3 regions of the Chelatococcus daeguensis genome follow, and region 1 is predicted to be linked to each of the others. Evidence: predicted binding sites of a transcription regulator. Region 1 holds the regulator's gene; each other region holds the start of a gene.
The links. Region 1 encodes HrcA, which represses chaperone genes, less so after heat shock. Its sites were predicted from a motif close to GTTAGCACTCNCNNNNNGNGAGTGCTAAC; they were not measured.
Positions count from the first base shown of each region.

Region 2: groES (co-chaperone GroES) is a predicted target of HrcA. The motif match lies at 5,728-5,756, and genes of this name have one in related genera.
Region 3: groES (co-chaperone GroES) is a predicted target of HrcA. The motif match lies at 2,732-2,760, and genes of this name have one in related genera.

Region 1 covers NZ_CP018095.1:26,464-35,976, reverse strand. Annotated here, with positions in the region: gene BOQ54_RS00155 (TRAP transporter substrate-binding protein) at 79-1,191, shown strand; gene BOQ54_RS00150 (sulfate transporter family protein) at 1,218-1,934, shown strand; gene BOQ54_RS00145 (complex I NDUFA9 subunit family protein) at 1,935-2,939, opposite strand; gene lepA (translation elongation factor 4) at 3,064-4,869, opposite strand; gene BOQ54_RS00135 (Lrp/AsnC family transcriptional regulator) at 5,044-5,520, opposite strand; gene BOQ54_RS00130 (1-aminocyclopropane-1-carboxylate deaminase) at 5,666-6,676, shown strand; gene hrcA (heat-inducible transcriptional repressor HrcA) at 6,845-8,014, opposite strand; tRNA gene BOQ54_RS00120 (tRNA-Leu) at 8,216-8,300, shown strand; gene BOQ54_RS19610 (hypothetical protein) at 8,371-9,033, opposite strand; gene BOQ54_RS00115 (HAD family hydrolase) at 9,014-9,513, opposite strand, start outside.
Region 2 covers NZ_CP018095.1:1,155,143-1,164,655, forward strand. Annotated here, with positions in the region: gene BOQ54_RS05470 (aspartate aminotransferase family protein) at 1-316, shown strand, start outside; gene BOQ54_RS05475 (patatin-like phospholipase family protein) at 354-1,199, shown strand; gene BOQ54_RS05480 (L,D-transpeptidase) at 1,278-2,168, opposite strand; gene BOQ54_RS05485 (hypothetical protein) at 2,415-3,152, shown strand; gene BOQ54_RS05490 (DMT family transporter) at 3,184-4,023, shown strand; gene BOQ54_RS20005 (hypothetical protein) at 4,211-4,375, shown strand; gene BOQ54_RS05495 (hypothetical protein) at 4,673-4,954, shown strand; gene BOQ54_RS05500 (hypothetical protein) at 5,043-5,345, shown strand; gene groES (co-chaperone GroES) at 5,809-6,096, shown strand; gene groL (chaperonin GroEL) at 6,140-7,777, shown strand; gene BOQ54_RS05515 (ABC transporter ATP-binding protein/permease) at 8,038-9,513, shown strand, end outside.
Region 3 covers NZ_CP018095.1:2,492,591-2,502,103, forward strand. Annotated here, with positions in the region: gene BOQ54_RS11890 (putative bifunctional diguanylate cyclase/phosphodiesterase) at 1-1,567, shown strand, start outside; gene BOQ54_RS11895 (exopolysaccharide biosynthesis protein) at 1,596-2,201, opposite strand; gene BOQ54_RS11900 (usg protein) at 2,324-2,593, opposite strand; gene groES (co-chaperone GroES) at 2,885-3,199, shown strand; gene groL (chaperonin GroEL) at 3,263-4,900, shown strand; gene BOQ54_RS11915 (DoxX family protein) at 5,193-5,576, shown strand; gene BOQ54_RS11920 (esterase-like activity of phytase family protein) at 5,644-7,860, opposite strand; gene BOQ54_RS20265 (nucleotidyltransferase family protein) at 7,939-8,535, opposite strand; gene BOQ54_RS20270 (molybdopterin-binding protein) at 8,532-9,513, opposite strand, start outside.

The sequences.
Region 1 (9,513 bases):
CCGGTTTCACCCGGCTTCGATCATGCTCTAAAGTCCGCGACCGATCGCGGCGCAGGCCGCATGGGGATGAGGAACGCCATGACCAGGGAATACGAGGCAGGACGATCGACAGTGGCGCGCCGCGGCGTCATCGGGGCGCTGGCGGCGGGCGCGGTGGGGCTCGCCGCCCCGCATGTGGCGCGGGCCCAGGGCGCCGTTTCCTGGCGCATGGCGACCTCCTGGCCGAAGAACACGCCCGGCGTCGGCGTCAATGCCCAGCGCCTGGCCGACATGATCACGGCCATGTCCGGCGGGCGGCTCAAGGTGCAGCTCTTCGCCGCAGGCGAACTGGTGCCGCCCTTCGAGGTCTTCGACGCGGTCTCCTCCGGCGCCGTCGAATGCGGCCATGCCACACCCTATTACTGGCAGGGCAAGAGCCCGGCCTTCCATTTCTTCACCGGCGTGCCCTTCGGGCTGTCGGCCAACGAGCACGCGGGCTGGATCGCCTTCGGCGGCGGCCAGGCCCTGTGGGAGAAGGCCTACGAGCCCTTCGGCGTGCTGCCCTTCTACACGGGCTCCTCCGGCGCCCAGGCTGGCGGCTGGTTCCGCAAGGAGATCAACAGCCTCGACGACCTCAAGGGCCTCAAGATGCGCATCGCCGGGCTCGGGGCGGAGGTGCTGCGCCGGCTCGGCGTCAACACGCTGCTGACGCCGCCGGGCGAGATCTTCCAGGCCATGCAGGCCGGCACCATCGATGCCGCGGAGTGGGTCGGCCCGTGGAACGACCTCGCCTTCGGCCTCTACCGGGTGGCCAAGTACTACTACCTGCCGGCCTTCCACGAGTTCGGCCCGGCGCTCGAGATGCTGGTCAACAGACAAGCCTACGAGGCGCTGCCCGACGACCTGCGGGAGATCGTGCGCCGCGCGGCGCAAGCCATCTCTTACGAGACGCTTGCCGATTTCACCTTCCACAATATCGAGAGCTATCAGCCGCTTCTTGAGAAGGGGGTGGAAGTGCGTGCCTTCAACGACGATATCGTCAAGGCGCTCGGCCGCCAGTCCGAGGCGGTCCTGTCGGATCTCTCCAAGACCTCGCCGCTCGCGGGCGAGGTCTATGCCTCATTCACCGCCTTCCGTGCCAAGGCGATGACCTACGGCAAGGTGATGGACGGGGCCATCTATTCCATGCGCGAGACGGGGCTGGGGGCATAAGCCCCCGATCCTTTCCTGGGAGAGCCATGTATCCCGATGCCATCCTGAAGGCGTGGCGGCAGATCGTCTCGCCGCCGTTCCGCCGCATCCTGTGGCGCTCGCTGGCCCTGACGCTGGCGCTGATCGTGCTCGTCTGGCTGGCGCTGACGCGCGGCGTCGCGATGCTGATGGACCGCTATGCGCTGCTGGTGGACTATCCACTGATCGACAGTTTCGCGCTCATCTTCGCCGGCATCGGCATCTTCATCGCGCTCGCCTTCCTCGTCCCGCCGATCTCCGCGCTCGTCGCCGGCTATTTCCTCGACGATGCGGCGGAGATGGTGGAAGGGGCCCACTATCCGGCAGATCCGCCGGGCCGGCCACTCTCCTTCGGCCGGTCCATCCTCTACGGGCTGCGCTTTGCCGGCCTGTCGCTGATGGTCAATGCGATCGCGCTGGTGCTGCTCTTCGTTCCCGGCGTCAATCTCATCGCCTTCTTCGGAGCGAACGCCTATCTGCTCGGCCGGGAATATTTCGAGCTTGCCGCCGGGCGCTTCCATCCGATGCCGGAGGCGGCGGCTATGCGCCACCGCAACCGCGGCACGGTGCTGCTCGCCGGTCTCGTCCTCGCCGGTTTCGTCGCCATTCCGGTCATCAACCTGATGACGCCGCTCTTCGGCGTGGCCTACATGGTGCACGTGCACAAGAAGCTGGCCGCCCGCGAGGCGCGGGCGATGGCGACTGCCACGGTGCGGGGCGGCTGATCAGGCGAGGTGCGTCTGCTCGAACTGGCCGCGTTCGCGGAAGCGCCAGAGATAGGTCGGCACGATGGCCTCGACGGCTTCCGGCTGGATGCCGAGGCCCTCGAGCGTGCGACCTTCGGCGATGGCGACCTCGGACACCACGTTGTCGGTCCCCAGCAGCGTCACCTGGTCGCGGGTCAACACAAATTCGTCGGGCATGAGGCCGAAGGTGAGCTTGTCGAGCGTCTCGAGCACCGCCGCCTGGGCCCGGCCGAGTCCGAAGGACAGCGGCAGCACCAGCCGGCGTCGGCCCGTGACCTTGAGGATGTAGTCGAGGATCTCGCGCAGGCTCCGCACCTGCGGACCGCCGAGCTCGTAGACGCGCCCGCCGGCCACTGTGCCGTCGACGGCGCGGGCGATGGCCTCGGCGACGTCACCGGCGAAGACCGGCTGGAAACGCGTGTCGGCGCCGACGAGCGGGATGACGGGCAGCATGCGGGAAAGCGCCGCGAAGCGGTTGAAGAAGGCGTCCTCCGGGCCGAAGACGACGGAGGGACGGAAGACGATCGCCTCGGGCACCGTGGTGAAGACCGCCTCCTCGCCTGCCGCCTTCGTGCGGGCGTAGAGCGAGGCGGACTTGGGGTCCGCCCCCAGCGCGGAAACGTGCACGAGCGAAGCGCCGGCACCGGCCGTCGCCTGGGCGACGGCGCGCGCGCCGAAGGCCTGCACGGCGTCGAAGCGCTGGCGCCCGGTCTCTTGCATGATGCCGACGAGGTTGATAACGGCATCGGCCCCCTGCACGGCGGCCTCGACCGAGTTTTTGAAGCGCAGGTTCGCCTGGACGGCGTGGATCTGGCCGACGCGACCGAGGGGCTGCAGGTGCCCGGCAAGATCGGGCCGGCGCACGGCGACGCGGATGCGATAGCCGCGGCGGGCGAGGGCCCGCACCACGTGGCGGCCGAGGAAGCCCGAGCCGCCGAAGACCGTGACGAGCTTGGAGAGGGGATCGAGCGCTTGCGCCGCCATGGTTGTCTCCACGAGTGCTGATCCGACGTTGCCGGCCGCCGGAAGGGTCGCGGCTTCCTTAGAGCATTTTTGAGGGAAGTGGAATCCGCCGCGACGAAAGGCGGCGGGGCTGAGGCCGGACGCCTCAACTGTCCATCTTCAGCGCGGCGATGAAGGCTTCCTGCGGGATCTCCACCTTGCCGAACTGGCGCATGCGCTTCTTGCCCTCCTTCTGCTTCTCGAGGAGCTTGCGCTTGCGCGAGACGTCGCCGCCATAGCACTTCGCCGTCACGTCCTTGCGCAGGGCGCGGATGGTCTCACGGGCGATGATCTTGGCGCCGATCGCGGCCTGGATCGGGATCTGGAAGAGGTGCTGTGGGATGAGGTCCTTCAGCTTCTCGCACATGGCGCGGCCGCGCATCTCGGCGCGGGTGCGGTGCACGAGCATGGAGAGCGCATCGACCGGCTCGCCGTTGACGAGGATCGACATCTTGACGAGGTCGCCGGGGCGATAGTCGGTGATCTGGTAGTCGAAGGAGGCATAGCCCTTCGAGATCGACTTCAGCCGGTCGTAGAAGTCGAACACCACCTCGTTGAGCGGCAGGTCGTAGACGACCATGGCGCGCTTGCCGACGTAGTTGAGGTCCACCTGCTCGCCCCGCCGGTCCTGGCACAGCTTGAGGATGGCGCCGAGATAGTCGTCCGGCGTCATGATGGTGGCGCGGATCCACGGCTCGGCGATCTCGGCGACCTTCATCACCTCCGGCATGTCGGCCGGATTGTGCAATTCGCGCTCGCTGCCGTCGCTCATCTTGAGGCGGTAGACCACCGAGGGGGCGGTGGAGATGAGGTCGAGGTTGAACTCGCGCTCCAGCCGCTCCTGGATGATCTCGAGGTGGAGAAGGCCGAGGAAGCCGCAGCGGAAGCCGAAGCCGAGCGCCGCCGAGGTCTCCATCTCGTAGGAGAAGCTGGCGTCGTTCAGTCTGAGCTTGCCCATGGCCGCGCGCAGGTCCTCGAAATCGGCGGCATCGACCGGGAAGAGGCCGCAGAAGACGACGGGCTGCACGGGCTTGAACCCGGGCAGTGGCTCGGCGCAGGGCTTCTTGTCGTCGGTGATGGTGTCGCCGACGGCGGTGTCCGCCACCTCCTTGATCGAGGCGGTGAGGAAGCCGACCTCGCCGGGGCCGAGCGAGTCCACATTGGTCATCTTGGGCCGGAAGACGCCGACACGGTCCACCGGATAGGTCGCGCCGGTGCGCATCATGCGGATGGTCGTGCCCTTCTTCAGCGTCCCGTCGATGATGCGCACGAGGACGACGACGCCGAGATAGGCATCGTACCAGCTGTCGACGAGCATCGCCTTCAGTGGCGCCGCCGCGTCGCCCCTGGGCGGCGGCAGGCGGGTGACGATGGCCTCCAGCACGTCCTCGATGCCGAGGCCGGTCTTGGCCGAGATCGGCACGGCATCGGACGCGTCGAGGCCGATCACCTCCTCGATCTGCTCCTTGACGCGGTCGGGCTCGGCGGCCGGCAGGTCGATCTTGTTGAGGACGGGCACGATCTCGTGGTTGGCGTCGAGCGCCTGGTAGACATTGGCGAGCGTCTGCGCCTCGACGCCCTGGGAGGCGTCGACGACGAGCAGCGAGCCCTCGCAGGCCGCGAGCGAGCGCGAGACCTCATAGGCGAAGTCGACGTGGCCGGGCGTGTCCATGAGGTTGAGGACGTAGGTCTTGCCGTCCTTGGCCGGATATTCGAGGCGCACGGTCTGCGCCTTGATGGTGATGCCGCGCTCGCGCTCGATGTCCATGGAATCGAGCACCTGCTCCTGCATCTCGCGGTCCGACAGCGCGCCCGTCTTCTGGATGAGCCTGTCGGCGAGCGTCGACTTGCCATGGTCGATATGCGCGACGATGGAGAAGTTGCGGATGGTCTCGATGGGCTTCGTTGTCATGTCGGAACGTCGTTTCGCTCGCCCGCCTGTCCCCGCGGCTGTGACGGCCTTCCTGCGCAGGCGGGGGCGGGAGCGCGGCCGTGATCGTCAAGCCGCGGGAATAGCAGCGTGCGGGCCATCCGCCAAGGGGTGCACGGCGCAGGGGCGGGCAAAGTGCCTCGCGCGGGAGGCGCTTCAGAACGCGAGCGGCGCGTTGTCGACCACCTCCTTGAGGACGAAGAAGGTCCGCGTCTGGCGCACGCCGGGCAGGGCGATGAGCTTTTCGCCGTGCAGGCGGTTGAAATCGACCATGTCGCGCACGCGGATCTTCAGGAAATAGTCGAAATCGCCGGCGACCACGTGACAGTCGAGCACCACGGGCATGGCGCGCACCGCCTCCTCGAAGGCGGCGAAGCTCTCGGGCGTCGAACGGTCCAGCACCACGCCGACGAAGACGAGCGTGCCGCGCTCGACCCGCTCGGGCGCGACGAGCGCCCGCACGCCCGACACATAGCCCTCGGCGAGGAGGCGCTGGATGCGCCGGTGGCAGGTCGCCGCGCTGGTATTGACGCGCTTGGCGATCTCGGCATTGCCCATGCGCCCGTCGGCCTGCAGCAGCCTGAGGATGCGCAGGTCGGTGCGGTCGAGTTCGCGCGTGACGGATTCTTTCATTGAATGGCCTGTTAATGAAGCATTCGGAAGATACTAGGCGGATCGACCGAAACAGCAAATCATAAATGACGCTTACTTCGGAAGGACCTTTCATAGGTACTGTTGCTAGGCTTTCCCCATCCATTTCCAAGGGGAAGACCGCGCCATGCTCGAAAAATTCGACCGCTATCCGCTTACCTTCGGCCCGACGCCGATCGAGAAGCTGGAGCGTCTCAGTAAACACCTCGGCGGCAAGGTGGAGCTCTATGCCAAGCGCGAGGACTGCAACTCGGGCCTCGCCTTCGGCGGCAACAAGCTGCGCAAGCTCGAATATATCGTGCCGGACGCGATCAGGAGCGGTGCCGACACGCTCGTCTCCATCGGCGGCGTGCAGTCCAACCACACGCGCATGGTGGCGGCGACGGCAGCCAAGATCGGCATGAAGTGTCGCCTCGTGCAGGAGAGCTGGGTGCCGCACGACGATGCGGTCTACGACCGGGTCGGCAATATCCTTCTCTCGCGCGTCATGGGGGCGGAGGTCGAACTCGTCGACGAGGGCTTCGACATCGGCATCCGCGAGAGCTGGGAGCGGGCGCTCGAAGACGTCCGCGCCCGGGGCGGCAAGCCCTATCCCATCCCGGCCGGCGCCTCCGTGCACAAATACGGCGGCCTCGGCTATGTGGGCTTCGCCGAGGAGGTGAGGGCGCAGGAGGCGGCGCTCGGCTTCTCCTTCGACTTCATCGTGGTGTGCACCGTCACCGGCTCCACCCACGCCGGCATGGTGGTGGGCTTCGCCAAGGACGGGCGCCAGCGCCGCGTCATCGGCATCGACGGCTCGGGCACGCCGGAAAAGACGCGCGCCCAGGTGCTCGACATCGCGCAGAAGACCTCAGCCCTCGTCGGCGGCAAGGACATCACCGAGGAAGACATCGTGCTGAAGGAGGACTACGCCTATCCGGCCTATGGCGTGCCCTCGAAGGAGACGCTCGCCGCCATTCGCCTCTCGGCGCGCCTCGAGGGCATGATGACCGACCCGGTCTACGAGGGAAAATCCATGCAGGGCATGATCGACCTCGTCGCGCGCGGCTTCTTTCCGGCCGGGTCGAAGGTGCTCTACGCGCATCTCGGCGGCGTGCCGGCGATCAACGGCTACAGCTACACCTTCCGCAACGGCTGACCGCACCGTGGCGGCCTCCTCTTCATCGGGCGGCCGGCGACCGCCGCCGCCTGGCCGGAGGAGGTCGTCGCCATGCGTTTCGCGACGCTGCCGGCGGCAGAGCTCATCGCCCTCGACGAGGCGTCCGGAGCCGAGGCGACGATGATGCTGTTCCCGTGAGGGGGGCGCCTACCGCCCCTCCAGCAGCCGCGACACCACGCGCGCCGTATAATCCACCATCGGCACGATGCGGGCATAGTTGAGCCGCGTCGGGCCGATGACGCCGACGACGCCGACGATGTGCTGGGTGCCGTCGCGGAAGGGGGCGGCGATCATCGACGAGCCGGACATGGAGAACAGCTTGTTCTCCGAGCCGATGTAGATGCGCACGCCCTCGCCCTCCTCGGCGCGGGAGAGGAGGTCGATCACGTCCTTCTGGGTCTCGAGGTCGGCGAAGAGCAGGCGGATGCGCTCGAGGTCCTCGGCGGCCCGGAGGTCCTCGAGCAGGTTCGCCTGGCCGCGCACGATGAGCTGACGCTCCTCGGCCGGGCCGACGCTCATGGCGACGCCGGCCTCGACGAGCCGTGCCGTCAGTGCGTCGAGCTCGCGGGCGATCTCCTCGCGCCGGCGGGCGATCTCCTCGCGCACCTCGCTCAGGGTGCGGCCACGGATGCAGGCGTTGAGGAAGTTCGTCGCCTCGGTCAGCGCCGAGGCGGGCAGGCCCTGCGGCAGGTCGAGCAGTCGGTTCTCCACCGAGCCGTCCTCGGCCACGAGCACGACGAGGGCGCGGCCGGGGTCGAGCCGCACGAACTCGATGTGCTTGAGGCGCAGGTTCTGCTTGGTGGTGACGACGACGCCGGCCCCGCGCGACAGGCCGGACAAGAGCGTCGTCGCCTGGGCGAGCACGCCGTCGAGCGAGGCGCTGCCGGTGCCGGCGCGCACCTGGCTCTCGATATTGGCCCGGTCGGCCGCCGTGAGGTCGCCGATCTCGAGCAGCGCATCGACGAAGAAGCGCAGGCCGAGCTCCGTCGGCAGGCGCCCGGCGCTGGTGTGGGGCGCGTAGATGAGGCCGGTCTGCTCGAGATCGGCCATCACGTTGCGGATCGAGGCGGGCGAGAGCTGCAGCGGCAGCATGCGCGAGAGATTGCGCGAGCCCACCGGCTCGCCCGTGGCGAGATAGCTCTCGACGATCTGGCGGAAGATCTCGCGCGAGCGCTCGTTGAGCTCGACGAGCGGGCGCGACCCTTCCGCCACCGTACCGGCGGTGGTGCCAGCAGCCGCGCCGGAATGCGCGCTCGCGCCCGGCGACGCGCCGCCGGGAGGCAAGGCACCGCGTGGCGTCACGTTCATGGCCGTCATGCTCCTGTCGTCCTTGGGATTATGGGCCCGATCGGCCGCTTTTCAAGCAACGGCCAGCGCCTCGCAGTGGATCCCTGCGGCCGCGCGCCCGCATTCCCGCCCCGCTGCGGCCGATTGTCCACCGCGCCGGCGGGCGCCCGCGCAAAAGCGCCGTTGACAAGCCCGGGGCGCATGCTTAGACAGACGCCTGCCCTGACATGGGCCCAGGTGGCGGAATTGGTAGACGCGCTGGTTTCAGGTACCAGTGGTGAAAGCCGTGGAGGTTCGAGTCCTCTCCTGGGCACCATCTCTTCTCAGGTGATTGCTTGAGAGAGCGGCTATGTACCGCCTCCGCATTTTTGAGACCAGTGCATAAGCTACTGTGCTTCTGGTGTTTTCTGGACGCGTGAGGGCTCCGGCGCGGATGGCGCCAAACTTTCAGGAGATCCGCCCGTAGGCGCAGCCTGAATGGGTTGTTCGTTCGAAGTCGCAAGCGATCTAGGCGCCGTTTGTGTCGTGGCGGCAGTCGCAGGAGTCTCTGCTACCTGTTTCTGAGCGAACAAAAGCACAACGAAAATTACAGCCAACATTAGGAAGCCTAATCCATAAAATATCTTAAGGCGGCGCTGCGAATTGGTTTCGAAAACCCAGAACATTCGAACATTCTGGCTCTCACTGGAAATAGTGCCTCCGAGATCAATGCCGGGAAGCATGCTCTTGTATTCTTCCTCAATCTTGCTGGCGTGCTTAACTGCTCCTTTGAGAAACATATGATACCAATAGTAATCCATAAGAAAGAATGCGAGCCAGGCGAAAAGTGCTGCAGCCACAAAGCCCATGCCGGCTGCGAGTCGATAGCCGAGAAACGCTATCTCAAGCCCCTGCTGATAGGTGAAACCCATAGCCGCCAACAGCGCGCCAACAACGGTTATGGCGGTGTTTCGAATCCGCAGGCACAAATCGTTGAAGTGCTGTTGCACATCGATAGTCTTTTTCCAGATTTCAATCGCGGCCTTTATATCACGCTCTTGCTCTGGCATTTGGCGGCCCAAATTGGCAATAGTTGAAAATCTCAGAGAACTGTTTATCAAGAACAGCGCTCGGTTCAAAATCATGACCTTGAGCCGCAATCGCTTTCTCGCGTTCGACATCCTCCTGGGTCCAGTGGGATACGCGTTGTAGTAGTGAGTATTCAGGCCGCCTCTGGCTTTCACCATACTTCGCGTGGATGTCGAACACACCTACGTCACGCGCCATCGCTACATCCTTAAATAGACTGTCGCCGACATAGGCGCAACGTTCAGGAGATGCGTCGATCATGTTGAGGATATCGAGCAGGATCCTCGGATTAGGCTTTAGCTCTCCCCGAGGCGTGTGCCGGACCTCTGTTACCTCAAGTTGATAAAATTCGTCGGGTTGATGGCGCAGGCGATCCAGCGAGACTCCGGCCGGGATATCATGATCCTCAGGGCTAAACATAATATCGATCACCCCGTCCAGCCCGAAACGCTTTAGACGAT
Region 2 (9,513 bases), 1.1 Mb from region 1:
TCGCGACGAGGGTCTGTTCGAGCGCGCCCGGGCCCTCGAGGGCGCCTGGGCGGACGCGATCCACGGGCTCAGGGGTCTGCCGGGCGTGCTCGACATCCGCTCCGTCGGCATCGTCGGCGCCATCGACCTCGCGCCGCTCAAGGATGCACCGGGCCGGCGCGCCTTCGAGGCGATGGACCGCGCCTTCCACGAGTTCGATCTCATGGTGCGCATCACCGGCGATACCATCGCGGTCTCGCCGCCACTCATCCTGACCGAGAGCGACATCGGCGACATCGCCGACAAGCTCGGCAAGGTCATCCGGGCGGTCGCCTGATGCCTGTGCGCCGCCGTCGGCCAGCCGGGCAGCGGCGATGACGGCGGCGTCCGGCACCTCGATCGGCCTTGCGCTCGGCGGGGGCGGGGCGCGCGGCCTCGCCCACATCGCGGTCATCGAAGTGCTCGACGAACTCGGCCTCAGGCCGGCCGTCATTGCCGGCACGTCCATGGGGGCGATCATCGGCGCTGCCCATGCCGCCGGCATCGGCGGTCGCGACCTGCGCCGGCACGTGCAGGACACGCTGCGCGATCGCACGGCGGTGCTCACCCGCCTGCTGCAGGCCCGCGTCGGCCGCTTGTCGCAGCTCTTCGCGCGCGGCCATGCCAACCCGGTGCTGATCGACGGCGAGAAATTCCTCGACCTGTTCTGGCCGCAGAGCGTGCCGGAGCGTTTCGAGGATCTCGCCGTGCCGCTCCTCGTCGTGGCGACGGATTATTATGCGCGCTCGGAGGTTGTCATCGGCGCGGGGGCGCTCGTCTCGGCCGTTGCCGGCTCGATGGCCATTCCGGGGCTCGTGCGGCCCGTCGTCGCTGGCGGGCGGGTACTCATCGACGGCGGCGCCACCAACCCGCTGCCGTTCGACCACCTTCTGCCGCGGGCCGACGTCGTCATCGCCGTCGATGTCGTCGGCGGCGCGGCGCGTGAGACGGACGGCGTGCCCGACCCGATCGAGACGATGTTCGGCGCCTCGCACATCATGCAGGCGGCCATCGTCGCCGGCAAACTCGCCGCCGGCCCGCCGCACATCATGGTGCGGCCCCCGGTCGGCGCCTTCCGTGGGCTCGACTTCTTCAAGGCGAAGGCCATTTTCGCCGCGGCCGATCTCGTCAAGGATGGCCTCAAGCGCGACATCGCAGCCGCGCTCGAAGCGCGCGCCTGAGGCGCCGTGGCGATGCCCTTCGGACATCACGCGATCCACCAGGTCCCGGGCTCCCTATAAAGCAGCCGAAGGCTCCGCTCAGCTGACGACGACGCGGGTGCCGATGCGCACGCGGTTGTAGAGGTCGATGACGTCCTTGTTGAGCATGCGGATGCACCCGGAGGACACGGCGCGCCCGATCGTGTGCGGCTCGTTCGTGCCGTGGATGCGATAGAGCGTCTTGCCGAGATAGAGGGCGCGCGCGCCGAGCGGATTGTCGGGCCCGCCGGCCATGTGGCGCGGCAGGTCGGGCCGGCGCTTCAGCATCTGCGCCGGCGGGCGCCAGTCGGGCCACTCGCGCTTCATGCTGATGCTCTCGCTGCCGCGCCAGGAGAAGCCCTGGCGGCCGACGCCGATGCCATAGCGGATGGCGCGCCCGCCCGGCTCGACGAGGTAGAGGAAGCGGCCTGCCGTATCGATGACGATGGTGCCCGGCTTGTGCGGGCCCGCGTAATCCACGACCTGCCGCGCATAGCGCGGCTCGGGCGCGCGCATCGGCTGCAGCTCGGCCGCATCGGGCAGGGCGGCGTGTCGCACGTTCCCCGACGACGGGCGGCGTTCCCATGTCCGCTCACTGCCGAGCGCCGCATCGAGCGGATCGATCGGGGGCACCCTGTGGACCCGCGCGATGCCGCCGGAGGAGGGGGTGACGATGCGCACCGGCTGCCCGGCTCGCGGGCCGGCCGTGGGGGTGCGGCCGGTCACCAGCATCTCGATGAAGCCGCCGCCGAGGTCGGCGCGGCGCACGGGCTGCCGCTCGGCCGCGGCTGCCATCTCGCGCGCCCCGGGCGCCTGGATGACCCTGGTCGATGGCAGGGGCGCACGCGTGCCGGTGCCGTAGATGACGGTCTGCGCCCCCGCGGGGCCTGCGGGCAGGGCAAGGCCGCAGGCGAGCGCGGCGGCGAGAGACAAGCGGTGGATGGGCAACATGGCTGAACCTGCAATCGATGACGGCATATGATGCCAATGCAGCCGAAGACTTGCGAAACGGGCTCGCCAAATGGTGAACGCCGCGGGCTTTCCGCTCCATGAGCCGGCCGGAGGCGGTGTTTTCCGTCGCGATGGTTAGCGGCTGGTGCCGAGGCGTCCTTAACGTTGAATTTAACTCGGTCGGCTACCAATCAGTGTCTTTCCATCGCGGCGGCGCCTTTTCGCCGCATCCCGGATGAGCAGGCCATGTCGACGCTTCCCGCGCGTGCGCGCTATCGCAATGTGACCTCCCTCGACGTCATGCGCATCGACCGGCGCGAGCGTGTGCTGGCGGACCGCCGCATGCCGCGCATCGACACGAGCCGGGCCGAGATCATGGCCGCGCTCGACGATATTCGGGAGATGCTGGAGATCTTCCGCCCCATGCAGCGCCAGGCGCTCGGTCTCATGGACGACTACCGCCGCGAGGCGGCGGAGGTGGCGCGCCTCAGCCAGGAGGTGGCGGGCCTGCAGGGGACGGTTGCCGCTGTGCGGCAGGAACTCGCCGCCATCGGTCACGGCACGGGTGATAGCTCCGTCGCCCGTATCGCCCTGACGGAACTGAGCGCGGTGGGCGACGAGACGGCCCATGCTGCCGGCGACATCCTCGGCGCTGCCGAGGTCATCGCCGCGGAGGCGCGCAGACTCAAGCAAAGTGGTGAGCCGGAGAACGTCGGTTCGGCCGAGAGCATCATGGGCCAGCTCATCAAGCTCTACGAGGCCTGCAATTATCAGGATCTAACACAGCAGCGCGTCGCCAAGATCCGCCGCCACCTCGAAGGGCTGGCGGCACATCTCGACGAACTGGCAGCGATCGTGCAGGTGGCGCCGCGGCAGATGACGGCCCGCAGGGCCGCCAACGACGCGCAACTGCTCAACGGTCCTGCCGTTGCAGGCGCGCCTGGGCACCTGCGGCAGAACGAGATCGACGGCTATTTCGAATAGCCCCTCAGCGTCGGCGCAGATGGAGAGGGTGATGACGGGCGCCTTCGGCCGCGCGGTTCTGGGCATTGCGCTCCTGTCGGCCATGGATGCGCTCATCAAGGCGGTGGCGGCGCGCTACCCCACCTTCGAGATCACCTTCCTGCGCTTCGCCTGCGGCACGCTCGTCGCCGGCGCGGTGCTCGCCGTGCGCAGACCCGGCTGGCCGACGCGCGAGACAGTCGTTGCCAACAGCTGGCGTGCCCTGCTCGTCGTGGTCACCGCGACCTCCTTCTTCTACGCGCTCGGCCGCCTGCCGCTGGCGGAGGCGCAGGCGCTCGCCTTCCTCGCCCCGGTCTTCATCGCCTTTTTCGGCGTCGTGCTGCTGCGCGAACGCATCGACGGGCGCATCGTCGTCGCCCTGCTGGCCGGCTTCGCCGGCATGGTGATCATCGTCCACGGCTCCGGCACCTCGGGCGGTGCGCGTTCGTGGGACGGCATCGCGGCGGCGCTCGCCGCGGCCGTGACCTACGCCTTGTCGATGGTGATGCTGCGGGCGCGGGCGACGCGCGACCGCGTCGAGACCATCGTCTTCTTCCAGAACATCGGGCCGGCACTCGTGCTCGCCGCGCCCGCCGGCGCGGTTTGGGTGCCGCCTCACGTGTCCGACTTGTCGCTGTTCCTCGCCATCGGCTGTCTCGGCGCCATCGGGCATCTCATCCTCGCCACGGCCTTCGCCCGGGTTGAGGCGGCGCGCCTCGCGCCGCTCGAATACACCGCCCTCATCTGGGCGGTGGCACTCGGCTATCTTTTCTTCGGCGAGGTGCCCTCGCTGCAGACGCTCGCCGGCGGTGCCCTGATCGTCCTCGGCGCGCTTGCGACAGTCCGCCGCTGACGGCGGGCGGGAGATGGTTGGGAAATTGTGAGTTTAGAAATAGCAACGTCATAGCAGTTGCGCTGTTCAGTTGGTCTTTGCATCATATCTTGTGAGCGATGATGACTGTATATCTATGTCATAATCGAAATATCGCTCGTTTTTTGGGGCATTATCGGCCCGTATATTGATATTTTGGAGGTATATCATGGCTTGCTCGTGCTGTCAGAAGAATGGGGCTTCGAATGCTGGTGCGGCCTCTGCCGCCGGTGTGCAGGACGCCCAGAAGCAGAAGCGCTCCGCGGATGATTTCCAGGAGATGCTGGCGCAAGTGGCAATGCAGGCGCAGCAGTCCCAGAACATCCAGAAGTGACATCGTGCTGTGATGGTGAATTGGTTCGGATCGTGACCGACGTTTCGGCCCGGATCAGCTGCGTCACCCTGTCGTGACATGTCGCGACGACTCCCCCGGAGCCGCGGATTGTCCCCGGCTCCGGGTGAGGAGCGCTGCAGACCGGCGGCGCTGCCGAATCCTCGTTGCCGATCGCACAGGGCCGCATGCCGCGGCCGTTGCATCGGGCGGATGAGCGCGGATCAGCGCGTGCTTTTCAGGTGCAGGTGCTTGCCCGTTACCGGGCGGAATATGATCGATCTATCGGTGAGGTTCAGAATGTCATACAGAATCCAGCCCAACGGTCAGGGCAGCTTTATCGGCAATATTGGCCAGAATGATTTCATGGGTACCCTGAAACAGCTGCAGCAGATGATGCAGCTGGTCAAGCTGCTGCAACAGCTGCAGCAGTTCCTGGGGCAGGGCCAGTCGCCGTGCTGCGGCAACGGCCAGGGCCAGAAGCAGCCGCCGTGCTGCGGCAACGATCAAGGCTACGGCGATCTCAGGCTGACCGGACTGACGGCCCATTTCGGGCTGTCGGGGACATCCGGAGCGTTCTGAACGCTCGGGCCTGCCCGGCCGCGCCAGCCACGGTGCCATATGCCCGGCCGGTGCGGCCGGCTGCCCATCACGCTTGAGGAACCGCGTCATGGTGGACATGCTTTCGGGATCTGCCGACCGATCGACGGATCAATGGAATGAGCACGGCGGCGGCGATCTTCCGGATGTCATACAGCTTGCGAGGGAGCAGGTCGGGCAGCTGACGAGGATGCTCGCAGGGCGGCAGGGGGCGCAGGAGGCTGCGATCGCGCGGCTGGCCGGGGAAATGGCGTGGCTGCTGCGTGACATGGCGGGCCAGCCGGCGCTGCAGGGGCAGCAGATGGCGCGGCTGGACCACCTGATGAACCAATTGGCCCAGCTGATGAACGATCCGCCGCGGGATCGCGGATAGTACATGCCGGCACGAGGGCGCTGTCCTCGTGGCAGGGATGCGCGCAAGCGGTCTCGCCCCCGGTTCGCCGCGACTGGCGCCGCGCCCATCCGCAATCGCGGGGCAATGCTCTCACTCGCCGCCCTGCAGGATATCATGGTGCGTCGCAGAAAAGGGCGGGGCCTTCGTGAGGAGGTCCCGCTCTTGGCGTGTCGGCGCGTGATCATGCGCGCAGCGAGGCGGGCAGAGCCGCCGATGCCCGGCATGGTGGCGCCGGCGGTGCCGGCCCGTTAACCATCCCGGCTGAGAGGCCGCCCGCGCGAAGGCAGCGTGCAGCGTGACGGCGAATTTGTCGCGACCGTGCCTTGACTCTCCAGCGCCGCCTGCCTATCTCCGCCCGAGCCTTGGCACTCGCTTCTGTCGAGTGCTAACAGGCCCCGCATGATCAGCGCGTTCCGCTGCTTTCTTTGAGAGGACACGTCTCATGAAGTTCCGTCCGCTGCACGACCGCGTGGTCGTCCGCCGTCTCGACAGCGAAGAGAAGACCAAGGGCGGCATCATCATCCCCGACACGGCCAAGGAAAAGCCGCAGGAGGGCGAGATCGTCGCCGTCGGTCCCGGCGCCCGCGACGACAATGGCAAGCTCGTTGCCCTTGATGTCAAGAAGGGCGATCGCGTGCTCTTCGGCAAGTGGTCGGGCACCGAGGTGAAGATCGACGGCCAGGACCTCCTTATCATGAAGGAGTCCGACATCATGGGCGTGATCGGCTGAGCCGCCCCTCCCCCATCTTGAGTTTCAGGCAGGAGTTGAGCACATGGCTGCCAAGGACGTAAAATTTTCGGCTGACGCGCGCGAGAAGATGCTGCGCGGCGTGGACATTCTCGCCAATGCGGTGAAGGTGACGCTGGGCCCGAAGGGCCGCAACGTGGTGATCGAGAAGTCGTTCGGCGCGCCGCGCATCACGAAGGACGGCGTGACGGTCGCCAAGGAAATCGAGCTTGAGGACAAGTTCGAGAACATGGGCGCGCAGATGGTGCGCGAGGTGGCCTCGAAGACGAACGATCTGGCCGGTGACGGCACCACGACGGCCACGGTCCTCGCCCAGGCGATCGTGAAGGAAGGCGCCAAGTCGGTCGCCGCCGGCATGAATCCGATGGACCTCAAGCGCGGTGTCGACATGGCTGTGGCCGAGGTCATCAAGGACATCGAGAAGCGCGCCAAGAAGGTGAAGTCCTCCGACGAGGTCGCGCAGGTCGGCACCATCTCGGCGAACGGCGACCGCTCCATCGGCGAGATGATCGCCGAGGCGATGCAGAAGGTCGGCAACGAGGGCGTCATCACGGTCGAGGAGGCCAAGAGCCTCGAGACCGAGCTCGACGTCGTCGAGGGCATGCAGTTCGACCGCGGCTACCTCTCTCCGTACTTCATCACGAATGCGGAGAAGATGGTCGCGGAGCTCGACGATCCCTACATCCTCATCCACGAGAAGAAGCTCTCCTCGCTGCAGGCCATGCTGCCGGTGCTCGAGGCGGTCGTCCAGACGGGCAAGCCGCTTCTGATCGTCGCCGAGGACGTCGAGGGCGAGGCGCTCGCCACGCTCGTCGTCAACAAGCTGCGCGGCGGCCTCAAGGTCGCGGCGGTGAAGGCGCCGGGCTTCGGCGACCGCCGCAAGGCCATGCTCGAGGACATCGCCGTCCTCACCGCCGGCCAGACGATCTCCGAAGACCTCGGCATCAAGCTCGAGAACGTGACGCTCGACATGCTCGGTCGCGCCAAGAAGGTGCGCATCGACAAGGAGAACACCACGATCGTCGACGGTGCCGGCAAGAAGAAGGACATCGAGGCCCGCGTGCAGCAGATCAAGGCGCAGATCGAGGAGACCACCTCGGACTACGACCGTGAGAAGCTGCAGGAGCGTCTTGCCAAGCTCGCGGGCGGCGTGGCCGTCATCCGCGTCGGCGGCGCCACCGAGGTCGAAGTGAAGGAGAAGAAGGACCGCGTCGACGACGCCCTCAACGCCACGCGCGCGGCCGTCGAGGAAGGCATCGTCCCGGGCGGCGGCACAGCCCTCCTGCGTGCCAAGGCGGCCGTGGCGAAGCTCAAGAGCGACAACGCCGACGTACAGGCCGGCATCAATATCGTCCTGCGCGCGCTCGAGGCGCCGATCCGCCAGATCGCCGAGAATTCCGGCGTCGAGGGCTCGATCGTCGTCGGCAAGATCTCCGAGAACAAGTCGCAGACCTTCGGCTTCAACGCGCAGACTGAAGAGTTCGTGGACATGCTCGAGGCCGGCATCGTCGATCCGGCCAAGGTCGTGCGCACGGCCCTGCAGGACGCCGCCTCGGTCGCTTCGCTCCTCATCACGACGGAGGCGATGGTCGCCGACAAGCCGAAGAAGGAAGCGGCCGCGCCCGCCATGCCGGGCGGTGGCATGGGCGGCATGGACTTCTGAGGAAGTCCATCCGCCCAAGCTGAGGCAAGTGCTTCGGCCGACTGGATCGGCCGAAGTGGCGGCATGGACTTCTGAGGAAGTCCATTCGGCCAGAGACGGAAGGGCCCGGCATCGCCGCCGGGCCCTTTTTCGTTGGCCAGGCGCTAAGGGGCGATTCCGCCGGCGATCCCTGTACCTGTTTCCGCCGTCTTTCTGCCGCTTTACAAAAGCGTTAGGTGCAGCGCCTGTCGAATTCCTGTAGGAGACGAGGCGGATTTCGGATGCCGGCGGTGCCGGCCCTTCTGGCGGGACAAGCGGACTTCATGAAGCTCATAGCCATTGTCGTTGCGGCCGCGTCCGCAGCCTTTCTGGCGCTGTCGCAGGGGCAGGCGAACGCCCTGCCGCTCTTCGTGCCGGTCAGCGGTTTCGTGCTCGCGGCCATCCTGTGGCTGGCGCGCGACATCTCGATCTTCCTGCGCATCTTCATGGGCATGTATGCGCTCGGCTATCTGCTGATCGCGGCGGCCAACACACTCGCCAGCTACGGCCTCGTGCCGCAGACGCTGGCGGCGCTCGTGCCGCCGGCCTTCATGGCCACCGCTTCCGTCTGCTTCGCGGGTCTCGTCTTCGGCGTCTCGTTTATCCCGGTCGTGCGCACGATCACGAACCTTGCCGACCCCTACTTCTATTCCATCCGTAGCGGCGAAGAGAACTTCAGCTGGTTCGGCCGGCTCTTCCGCTCCGAAGGGCGGGCGGCGGTCGCGATGGTCGCCGCCATCATCGCCACGAACTTTGTGCAGGTTGGCCTCAACATCAAGTTCAACCTCTGGTACCGCGACCTGTTCGACGCGCTCCAGAACAAGAATGCGGACGCCTTCTGGTATCAGATCTGGTGGGTGTTCATCCCGCTGCTGGTGTTCTGGATCATCTTCCAGCTGCTCGATTTCACCATCGACACGATCTTCCGCATCCGCTGGCGGCAATGGTTGACGGAGAGCTATTTCTCGCGCTGGCTCGACCGCTCGACGCACTACAAGATGGGGGTCGCCGGGCAGAACGCGGACAACCCTGACCAGCGCATCTCGGTCGACGTCGCCGCCTTCATCTCGAGCACCATGACCCTGTCAACGCAGATGATGGCGCAACTCGCCACGCTGGTTTCGTTCACGGTGCTGCTGTGGGGCCTCTCCGACGGTTTCACTTTCCCGGGCACTGCCGTCGTCATTCCCGGCCTTCTCGTGTGGGTCGCCGTCGCCTATTCGCTCGTCGGCACCATCCTGACGCATCTCATTGGCCGGCCGCTCATCCGGCTCGACTTCCTGCAGGAAAAGTTCGAGGCGAATTTCCGCTTCTCGCTGGCGCGCCTGCGTGAATATGGCGAGCAGGTCGCGCTGCTGCGCGGCGCCGATGCCGAGAAGGCGAACCTGCGCGGCGGCTTCGCGCAGGTCATCACCAATGTCATCGACATCCTCAAACGCCGCCTCAAGATCGAGGGCTTCCGCTTCTCGTGGCAGCAGATGAGCGTCGCCTTCCCCTATCTCTTCATGGGGCCGTATTTCTTCCTCGATCGCATTACGCTCGGGCAGCTGCAACAGGGCGCGCAGGCTTTCGGCCAGGTCAATGCCTCGCTCTCCTTCTTCATCTCGGCCTATACGACCCTTGCCGCCTATAAGGCGACGATCGACCGTCTGGTGACCTTCGAGGATGCCATGGGTCGCGCCGAAGTGATCGGCACCGTGCCGCCTCACATCGAGCGC
Region 3 (9,513 bases), 1.1 Mb from region 1:
CGCCGGTCCGCTCGGCCTGCAGGAACTGCGCCTCACGGCCAGCAACGGGCCGCACCGGGGAGGCGCCATCGCCGTCGACGACGCCACGGACCGTGGCCCCGCCTTCCTCGTCTGGCAATCGTCGCTGCCGAGCGCCCTCATCAACAGCCAGGCGCTCACCGCCATCGGCGCCATCGCGCTGCTGACACTCGCCTTTGCCGCCGGCATCCTGCTGCATGTGCGCGGCCAGCTGATCGAACTCAACCGGCGTCAGGAGCAGGTGCAGCGACTGGCGGGCCACGATTCCCTTTCCGGCCTGCCCAACCGTCTGCTCTTCGGCATGCGTCTCGACCAGGAGCTCGCCCGCATCAAGCGCTCCGACGAGGGCCTCGCCGTGATGTTCCTTGACCTCGACCGGTTCAAGGATGTCAACGACACCTACGGCCACGAGGCGGGAGACATGCTCATCCGCATCGTCGCGCGGCGCCTGTCCAACCTCCTGCGCGGCGCGGACACGCTCGCCCGCTTCGGCGGCGACGAATTCGCCATCATCCAGACGGACGTCAAGGACCCGCGCGACGCGGAAGCGCTGGCGCGGCGCATTCTCGACGCCCTGACCATGCCTTGCGAGGTGCCCGGTGGCTCCGTCACCATCGGCGTCTCGATCGGTGTGGCGTTGAGTCCGCGCAACGGGACCGAACGCGAGACGCTGATGCGGCTCGCCGACACGGCGCTTTACCAGGCCAAGAACGGCGGCCGCAACCGCTACAGCTTCTTCGAGCGCCAGATGGACGAGGCGCTGCGCCTGCGCAAGGTGGTGGAGGATGATCTGCGCGCGGCCATCCTCGCCGACGAGCTCGAACTGCACTACCAGCCCCAGTACAAGGCGAACGGCGAGGAGATCGTCGGGGTCGAGGCGCTGGTGCGCTGGCCGCATCCCCAGCACGGCATGATCCCGCCGCAGCAGTTCATCGCCATCGCGGAGGAGCGCGGCCTCATCATCCCGCTCGGCGAATGGGTGCTGCGCAAGGCCTGCGAGGACGCCAAGCGCTGGCCGGGCCTGCGCATCGCCGTCAATGTCTCGCCCATCCAGTTCCGCCAGCGCGACTTTGTCTCCAGCGTCATGACCATCATCGAAACGGCGGACATCGATCCGACGCGCGTCGAGCTGGAGGTCACCGAAGGCGTCGTCATGGACGATGCGGACGCGGCCGAAGATGCCATGATGGAACTGCGGGCCCGCGGCGTGCGCCTCGCGCTCGACGATTTCGGCACCGGCTATTCGAGCTTGATCTACCTACGCCGCTTCGCCTTCGACAAGATCAAGATCGACCGCTCGTTCCTCGAGAGCATGGAGACGACAGGGGAATCGGCCATCCTCGTGCATTCCGTCGTCCATCTCGGCCGGGCGCTTGGCCTCACCGTGACGGCAGAGGGCGTGGAGACAAGCGAGCAGCACCGCTTCCTGCAGGCGCTCGGCTGTCACGAACTGCAGGGCTACCTGTTCTCGAAACCTGTCCCGGCCGATGCGATCGACCGGCTGCTCGGCATCGAGCCCGGCAAGAGCCGCACCGACGCCGTCGCCTGAGAGCGCGGCCGCCCCCGCCTGCCGAACGTCAGGCGTAGCCGACGAGTGCGGCGATGCCGCTGACGATCGCGACGATGAAGCCGAGGCTGAGGCCGATGCCGAAGGCGCCTGCGGTCATGCCGAGAATGATAACGATGCCGTCGCGCTCCACGAGGCCGAGACCGATGAGGCAAGCCGCGAGGCCGAGCGGTATCTGACCGATGAACGGCGCGGAGACGAGCAGCCCCAGCGCCACGACGAGCAGGACGAGGCCCATTGCCCGCATGCCGGGCTGCGTGGCGAAGAACTGCAGGCGCGGCCGCGACATGCGCTCCAGCCGGCGCAGGACGGGCATGGCCCGTTCAACGGCCCGCGAGACGTCGGCCCGCGCGACGGACTTGCGCAACAGCTGTCGCGGCAGCCACGGCGCCTGCCGGCCAAGCGCCATCTGCAGCGCCACGAAGGCGAGCACGAAACCGCAGATGAGCGGGATCGGCGGCGGCATCGGCAGGCAGTTCGGCAGGCCCAGCACCACGACGAGCAGGGCAAAGGCCTGCTGGCGCAAGGTCTGCAGGATCTCGTCGACGGTCAGGTATTCGCCCTCGCCGACCGTGAGTGCATGGAGGACGGCGGAGGTACGGGGCAGCGTCGACACGAGGTAGGACCGGGCCTCAGTTTGTGAGGTCGCATTCCTATCTCACTGCTGCCCCCCGGCCAAGGGGGCGCCGGACGGGGGCACGGCCAGCGGGTATGCGGCCCGCGCAGTCGCCTTGCCGCTCAGTGCAGGCTCACCATGCCGTCCACGAGCCTGAGCTCCGCCGGCTTGATAAGCCGGCTGTGAGCAACGGTCACCGAATGAAGCGGCCCCTCCAGCTTCCTCTGCCAGAATTCCAGGAAACGGTGTAGTTCCGGAAAGCGCGGCGCCATGTCGTAGTCCTGCCAGATGTAGGTCTGCAGCAGGCGCGGATGATCCGGCATGCGGTAGAGGATGGTGGCGGTGGTCAGGCCGTAGCCGGCCACCTGCTTCACGAAGTCGCTCGAAACCATAGCTCCTCCTTCGTCGCAATGGGCCTATGGTGAACGATGGCGGTATCCATTTTCAAGCATAATTTATGAATTATATGTTTATTTCCAATGCCTTAGCAGCAGTCACGCCAGATTGCTGACAAACCCCGGCGTCAATGCCCTGGCACTCTCGGCGCGCGACTGCCAAAATTTTGCTTCGAGGGCCTTGCGGGCTTCGCGCCCGTCACCTATCTCGCCGGTGCGCCGGGCGGCTGCCATCCGGGGCCGTCGGGCGACATCGAAAAATGAATCAGCCATTTCAGGAGGTTCGCGATGAAGTTCCGTCCGCTGCACGACCGCGTGGTCGTCCGTCGCCTCGACAGCGAGGAGAAGACCAAGGGCGGCATCATCATCCCCGACACGGCCAAGGAAAAGCCGCAGGAGGGTGAGGTCGTCGCCGTCGGTCCCGGCGCGCGTGACGACAACGGCAAGATCGTCGCCCCGGATGTCAAGGTCGGCGATCGCGTGCTGTTCGGCAAATGGTCGGGCACCGAGGTGAAGATCGACGGCCAGGATCTGCTCATCATGAAGGAGAGCGACATCATGGGCGTGATCGAGAGCACCGCGCAGAGCAGGAAGGCCGCCTGAGGGGGCCCTTCTGGCATGAACCCATCTGATGCCTGAAGTCATGTCTATCAGGGAGTGACGATTATGGCTGCCAAGGACGTAAAATTTTCGGCTGACGCGCGCGAGAAGATGCTGCGCGGCGTGGACGTTCTCGCCAATGCGGTGAAAGTGACGCTGGGCCCGAAGGGCCGCAACGTGGTGATCGAGAAGTCTTTCGGCGCGCCGCGCATCACGAAGGACGGCGTGACGGTCGCCAAGGAAATCGAGCTTGAGGACAAGTTCGAGAACATGGGCGCGCAGATGGTGCGCGAGGTGGCCTCGAAGACGAACGATCTGGCCGGTGACGGCACCACGACGGCCACGGTCCTCGCCCAGGCGATCGTGAAGGAAGGCGCCAAGTCGGTCGCCGCCGGCATGAATCCGATGGACCTCAAGCGCGGCATCGACATGGCCGTCGAGGCCATTGTCGCCGACCTCAAGAAGAACGCTCGCAAGATCTCCAGCAACGACGAGATCGCCCAGGTCGGCACCATTTCGGCCAACGGCGACACGGAGATTGGCCGCTTCCTTGCCGAGGCGATGCAGAAGGTCGGCAACGAGGGCGTCATCACGGTCGAGGAGGCCAAGAGCCTTGCCACCGAGCTCGACGTCGTCGAGGGCATGCAGTTCGACCGCGGCTATCTCTCGCCCTACTTCGTCACCAACGCCGATAAGATGCGCGCGGAGCTGGAGGATCCCTACATCCTCATTCACGAGAAGAAGCTCTCCTCGCTCAACGAACTGCTCCCGGTCCTCGAGGCCGTCGTCCAGTCCACCAAGCCGCTCCTGATCGTCGCCGAGGACGTCGAGGGCGAGGCGCTCGCCACGCTCGTCGTCAACAAGCTGCGCGGCGGCCTCAAGGTCGCGGCGGTGAAGGCGCCGGGCTTCGGTGATCGCCGCAAGGCCATGCTGCAGGACATCGCCATCCTGACCGGCGGCACGGCCATATCCGAAGATCTCGGCATCAAGCTCGAGAACGTCACCCTCAACATGCTCGGCCGGGCCAAGAAGGTGGTGATCGAGAAGGAGAACACCACCATCGTCGACGGTGCCGGCTCCAAGGCCGACATCGAGGCCCGCGTGCAGCAGATCAAGGCGCAGATCGAGGAGACCACCTCGGACTACGACCGTGAGAAGCTGCAGGAGCGTCTTGCCAAGCTCGCGGGCGGCGTGGCCGTCATCCGCGTCGGCGGCGCCACCGAGGTCGAAGTGAAGGAGAAGAAGGATCGCGTCGACGACGCCATGCACGCCACGAAGGCCGCGGTCGAGGAAGGCGTCCTGCCCGGCGGCGGCGTCGCGCTGCTGCGCTCCGTCAAGGCGCTCGACGGCCTGACCCCGGCGAACGACGACCAGCGCACCGGCATCGAGATCGTACGCCGCGCCATCCAGGCCCCCGCCCGCCAGATCGCCATCAATGCCGGCGAGGACGGCTCGCTCATTGTCGGCAAGGTGCTGGAGAAGGGCGACTACGCCTTCGGCTTCGACGCCCAGGCTGGCGAATACGGCGACATGTTCAAGAAGGGCATCATCGACCCCGCCAAGGTCGTGCGCACGGCCCTGCAGGATGCCGCCTCCGTCGCCGCCCTGCTGATCACGACCGAAGCCATGGTCGCCGAGAAGCCGAAGAAGGAAGCGGCCGCGCCCGCCATCCCGGGCGGTGGCATGGGCGGCATGGACTTCTGAGGAAGTCCATCCGCCCAAGCTGAGGCAAGTGCTTCGGCCGACTGGATCGGCCGAAGTGGCGGCATGGACTTCTGAGGAAGTCCATCCGCCCAGATTGCGAGACGTGCTTCGGGAAGGCGCGGGGCTTCGGCTCCCGCGCCTTTTCCTTGCCCGCACGCCTCCGTCCACTCTTGCATCGTCGCAAGCCGCGGCTTGCACCGGTCATCTGCTCAGCGCCCGCAAGATGAGCTATTGTCGCTCCCGTCGGCGTCGCGTTTTCCGACAGAATCGGACGAACGGAAAGGAACCGCACATGGGATCGTTGAACGCGCTCGGACTGCTTTTGGCACGCGTGCTGATTGCCGTCCTCTTCATACCGGCGGGGTTCAACAAGATCACCGGTTACGCCGGCACCGCGGGATACATGGAATCGGCCGGCGTGCCGGGCATTCTTCTCCCACTCGTCATCCTCGTCGAACTGGGCGGCGGCCTTCTGCTGCTCGTCGGCTGGCACACGCGCCTCGTCGCGCTCGCGCTGGCCGGGTTCACGGCGCTCTCCGCCCTTCTCTTCCACCAGTTCTGGGTCGATCCCGAGCAGATGATCAACTTCTGGAAGAACGTCGCGATCACCGGCGGTCTGCTTGCCATCGCCTCGGCCGGCGCCGGCCGCATCTCGGTCGACGGCCGCGCCGCCTGACTGCGATACGTGTATGCAGAAAGGCGCGGGACATATCCCGCGCCTTTCCCGATTCCGGTACGTGGGATCAGTTGCTCGTCAAGCGGCCGAGATTGAGGAACACCGTCTCGCCCGAGGCGTCGTCCACCCCGTCGTTGTCGGTGATGATGAAGGCGTCGCCCGCCGCATCGACCGCGAAGCTCTCGATCTTGTCGAGCACGTAGCCCTTGGGCGAAGCGAGATCCGGCACGAGATCGCGCAGCTTGCGCTTCTCGACCACGGGCGCATCCTTCTCGCCGACCGCCGCCGGCGTCAGCCCCTTGACAGAGAAGGCCTGCAGCGTCTTGACGGCCTTGTCGCCGAACTGGTTGTCGCGCTCGATGACGACGAAGGTGTCGTTGCCGACATAGGTGAGCTCCGACAGGCCCATCCAGCCCTTCGGCGCGGCATCGAGCGGGTAGCGCATGACGCCCCACGCCTTCGTCGCCGGCTTGTAGGTGAGGATCTTCACGAAGCCCTTGGGATCGTCCTTCCACTCGCGCTGCACCGCGACATAGACCGTCTCCTCGTTGCCTTCGCCGACGACCGCGACACCCTCGAAGCCGAACCGTGTGGCGGCCGCAGCAAGCGTCTCGGGCAGCGCCACCTCCTCGACGACCGCACCCTCGGCATCGACGCGCACCAGGCTGCTGTGCGTGGGAACGTCCTTCTTCTCCGGGTTGCCTTCGGACGCGAGCCAGAAGCCGCCGGCCGGACGCCAGGCGATCCCCTCGATGTCTAGCCCCTTGGCCGGCGCCCCGTCGCGCGTCACCGTGATGGCGCGCGTGATCACCGCCGGCTTCTTCGCAGCATCGATCTCGAGGATGCGCGCCTCGGCATAGGCGCTGTCTGTCACGGCGAAGAGTCTGCCCGGCTGCGCGCCGTCCGCCGCGAGGCCCGACAGTGCACCCCAAGCGATGGGCAGGCCTTTCGCGTCGTCGGCGGAGGCGATCATCGGATAGACCGGCGCCCCCTCGCTACGCTCGTAGATCATGACCGTCGCCCGCGGACCGCCGTCCTCGACGAGGTCGGTCTCGTTCGCCGTGACGAAGAGGTTGCGCTGCGGGATGGCGAGCAGCCCTTCGGGGCCGATGCCCGACGGCAGCACCTGCAGGAACTGCGGCGCCTGCCCCGGCCCGGCGTCGCGATAGACCGCGACGAAGGACGACCGCTCCGTGCCGACGAAGATCAGCGTCTCGTCGCCGTAGCGCGCGACCTCGATGCCCTCGGGCTCGATGCCCTTCTTGTCGGCGCGCTTCTCGGGGAAGTGGCCGATGCGCATGGCGAGATGCTCGAGCGCGTTGCCGCTGTCGTATTCCACCGTGCCGTCCTTGCGGAAGATGGTGAAGCCGCGCGAGCCGCCTTCGTAATCGCCCTCGTTGGCGGTGACGAAGCGCTCGTCGTCGAGCCACTTCACCGCGTCGGGCTCGCGCTTCACGTTCTCGAGGCGGCCGGTGGCGGATATGATCTTGTCGCGCCTGGTGTCGATCGCCTCCAGAGTCACGGTGCCGGCCGGCAAATGCCCGACGACCTTCGCCGTGGCGAGATCGACGACGGCGATGTGGTTGTTCTCCTGCAGGGTGACGACCACCTCATTGCGGCCGTTGACGGCGACGAACTCGGGCTCCGGATCCTCCGGCGCCACCCCGGCAAGGCCGGTGAGGTCGACCGTCTTCTTGCCCGCGCAGTCGACCGCTCCACCCTTCACCGGGAGAATGGCGAGGTTGCCGGCCGGCAGTTGGGGCAGCTTACCCTTGTTCTCCTCCTCGTCGCGCTCGTTCTCGATGGCGATGGCGAGGAAGGCCTTGTCCGGGCTCGCCGCGATCGAATCCGGCTGGCCGCCGAGGGCGCAGGTCGCCTCGATGCTCTTCGCGGCGATGTCGACGACGGCGAGGACACCGTCCGGCTCCTTGTAGGACTTCGACGTGTTGACGGCGACGAAGGCCTTGCCGCCGATGACCGTCACCGAGGTGGGCTCGCCGCCCACGGGCAGGAAGCCGGCCGCCTTGGGCTGGCGCGGGTCGGTGATGTCGACGAAGCCGACGGCGTTCTGCGGCGAGTCGGTATAGACGAGCAGGTTGCCGTCCTCGGAGGCGGCGATGATCTCGGCCACCGTCTTCTTCTTCTGCGCATCCCGATCCGCCGGCAGGTTGGCGACGACCGGGAAGGTGGCGATGCGGTTGAAGCTCTGCTCGGCCAGGGCAGCCGCGCTCGTGCCGGCCATCAGGGCGGCGGCGAGAGCCGTGAGAAACATCTGTCGGCGCATGTTGTCCTCGATTGAAGCGCTCGGGTGTAAGGCACCGCAATGCACTTCTTTTCGATGACACTCGCGTGACAGGTCCGGCTATCTGCCCTCGTTGGCCGCCAATCCGGCCAGCGCCTCGGGCGTGTCGATGTCGATGGCGACGGCGGGATCATCCATCGCCACATTCATGACATCGCTGCGGCCGGCGAACAGCCGGCGCGCGCCCTCATCGCCCACGAGCTGCATCACGTCGGCGAAGAGCCGGCGCGCGAGCAGCACCGGATTGCCCGGCTGCCCCTGCCAGCTCGGCGCCACGGCGGCCACCCGCGGCGCCTCCGCGAAGAGCGCAATCAGCGTGTCGATGGCGGCAGCGCCGACGCGCGGCATATCGCCGAGGAGCACGACGGCCGCCCCCGCCTCATCCGGCACCGCCGCGAGGCCGCAGCGCAGCGAAGAGGCGATGCCGCTCGCATGGTCCGCGTTGCGCACGACCGTGACGCCCTTCGGCAGCACGGCCTCGACCTCGTCGGCCTCGTGCCCCGTCACGACGATGACCGGACGGGCGCGCGAGGCGAGCGCGGCGGCAACGGCATGCGCCACCATGGGCTCGCCATCGACCGGGCACAGCAGCTTGTTCGCCGCGCCCATGCGGGTGGAGCGGCCGGCCGCGAGCACGATGGCCGCGACCGCGCTCATGCGCCGTTGTCCTCGGGCTGCGGCTCGCCGCCCTCGCGCGGCTGCGGCCGCGAGACGATCTCCATCAGCAGGCCGCCGACGCCGAGCCGCATGATATCGGCGGAGGTGACGGAGAGACCGGCGAGCAGCCGGTGCAGCACCCAGTCGAAGCCGTTCTCCTTCGGTGAACGGGCGCAGCCCGGCGCGCCGAGGACGGGTTTGCCGGCGAGCCGGCCGACGAGCAGCAGATTGCCGGGATCGACCGGCATCCCGAGATGATCGACTATCCCGCCAGCGCCCGTGATCGCCGCCGGCACTACGTCCCGCCGGTCGGCGACGGCCGAGGCACCGAAGACGATGACCATGTCGATGTCCGGCCGCTCCGCGACGGCAGCCACCGCCTCGCACAGCGCCGCCTCGTCATGCGCCACGCGCTCGTCCGATGCGACGACCGCCCCGGTGGGCGCCAGCCGCCCGGCGAGGACGCGCAGCGTCTTGTCAATGACACTCTCCTTGAGCCCTGGCAGGCGCGTGGAGATGACTCCCACGGAAGTCAGCCGGTAGGGCAGTACCTTCAGGATCGGCGCGCTGTGGCGCGCGGCAGCCTCGGCCCGCTCCAGGAGGTTGCCGGAAATCGCATAGGGAATGATCTTGACCGTCGCCAGCATCTCGCCCGCCACCACGGGCTTGAAGGCGGGCAGCGTCGCCAGCGTCACCTCCTCGCTGACCGCATTGACGGCATCGACGCCCTCGGCCTCGACGACGAAGACGCCCGGCCATTCGGCGAAGAGGTTGGATCGGCCGGTGAAGGGATGCTCGACGCGCACCCCCTCGCCCGCGACCACGCAGGCGAGCCTGTGCGCCGCCTCATCCTCGTTGACGTCCCCGGGCTCCATCATCGCGACAGTCAGCGAAGAAACGCCGGCGGCCTTCAGGCGCTGCGCATCCTCCCGTGTCAGGCGATGCCCCTTGCGGATCACGACCGCGCCGGCGCGCACG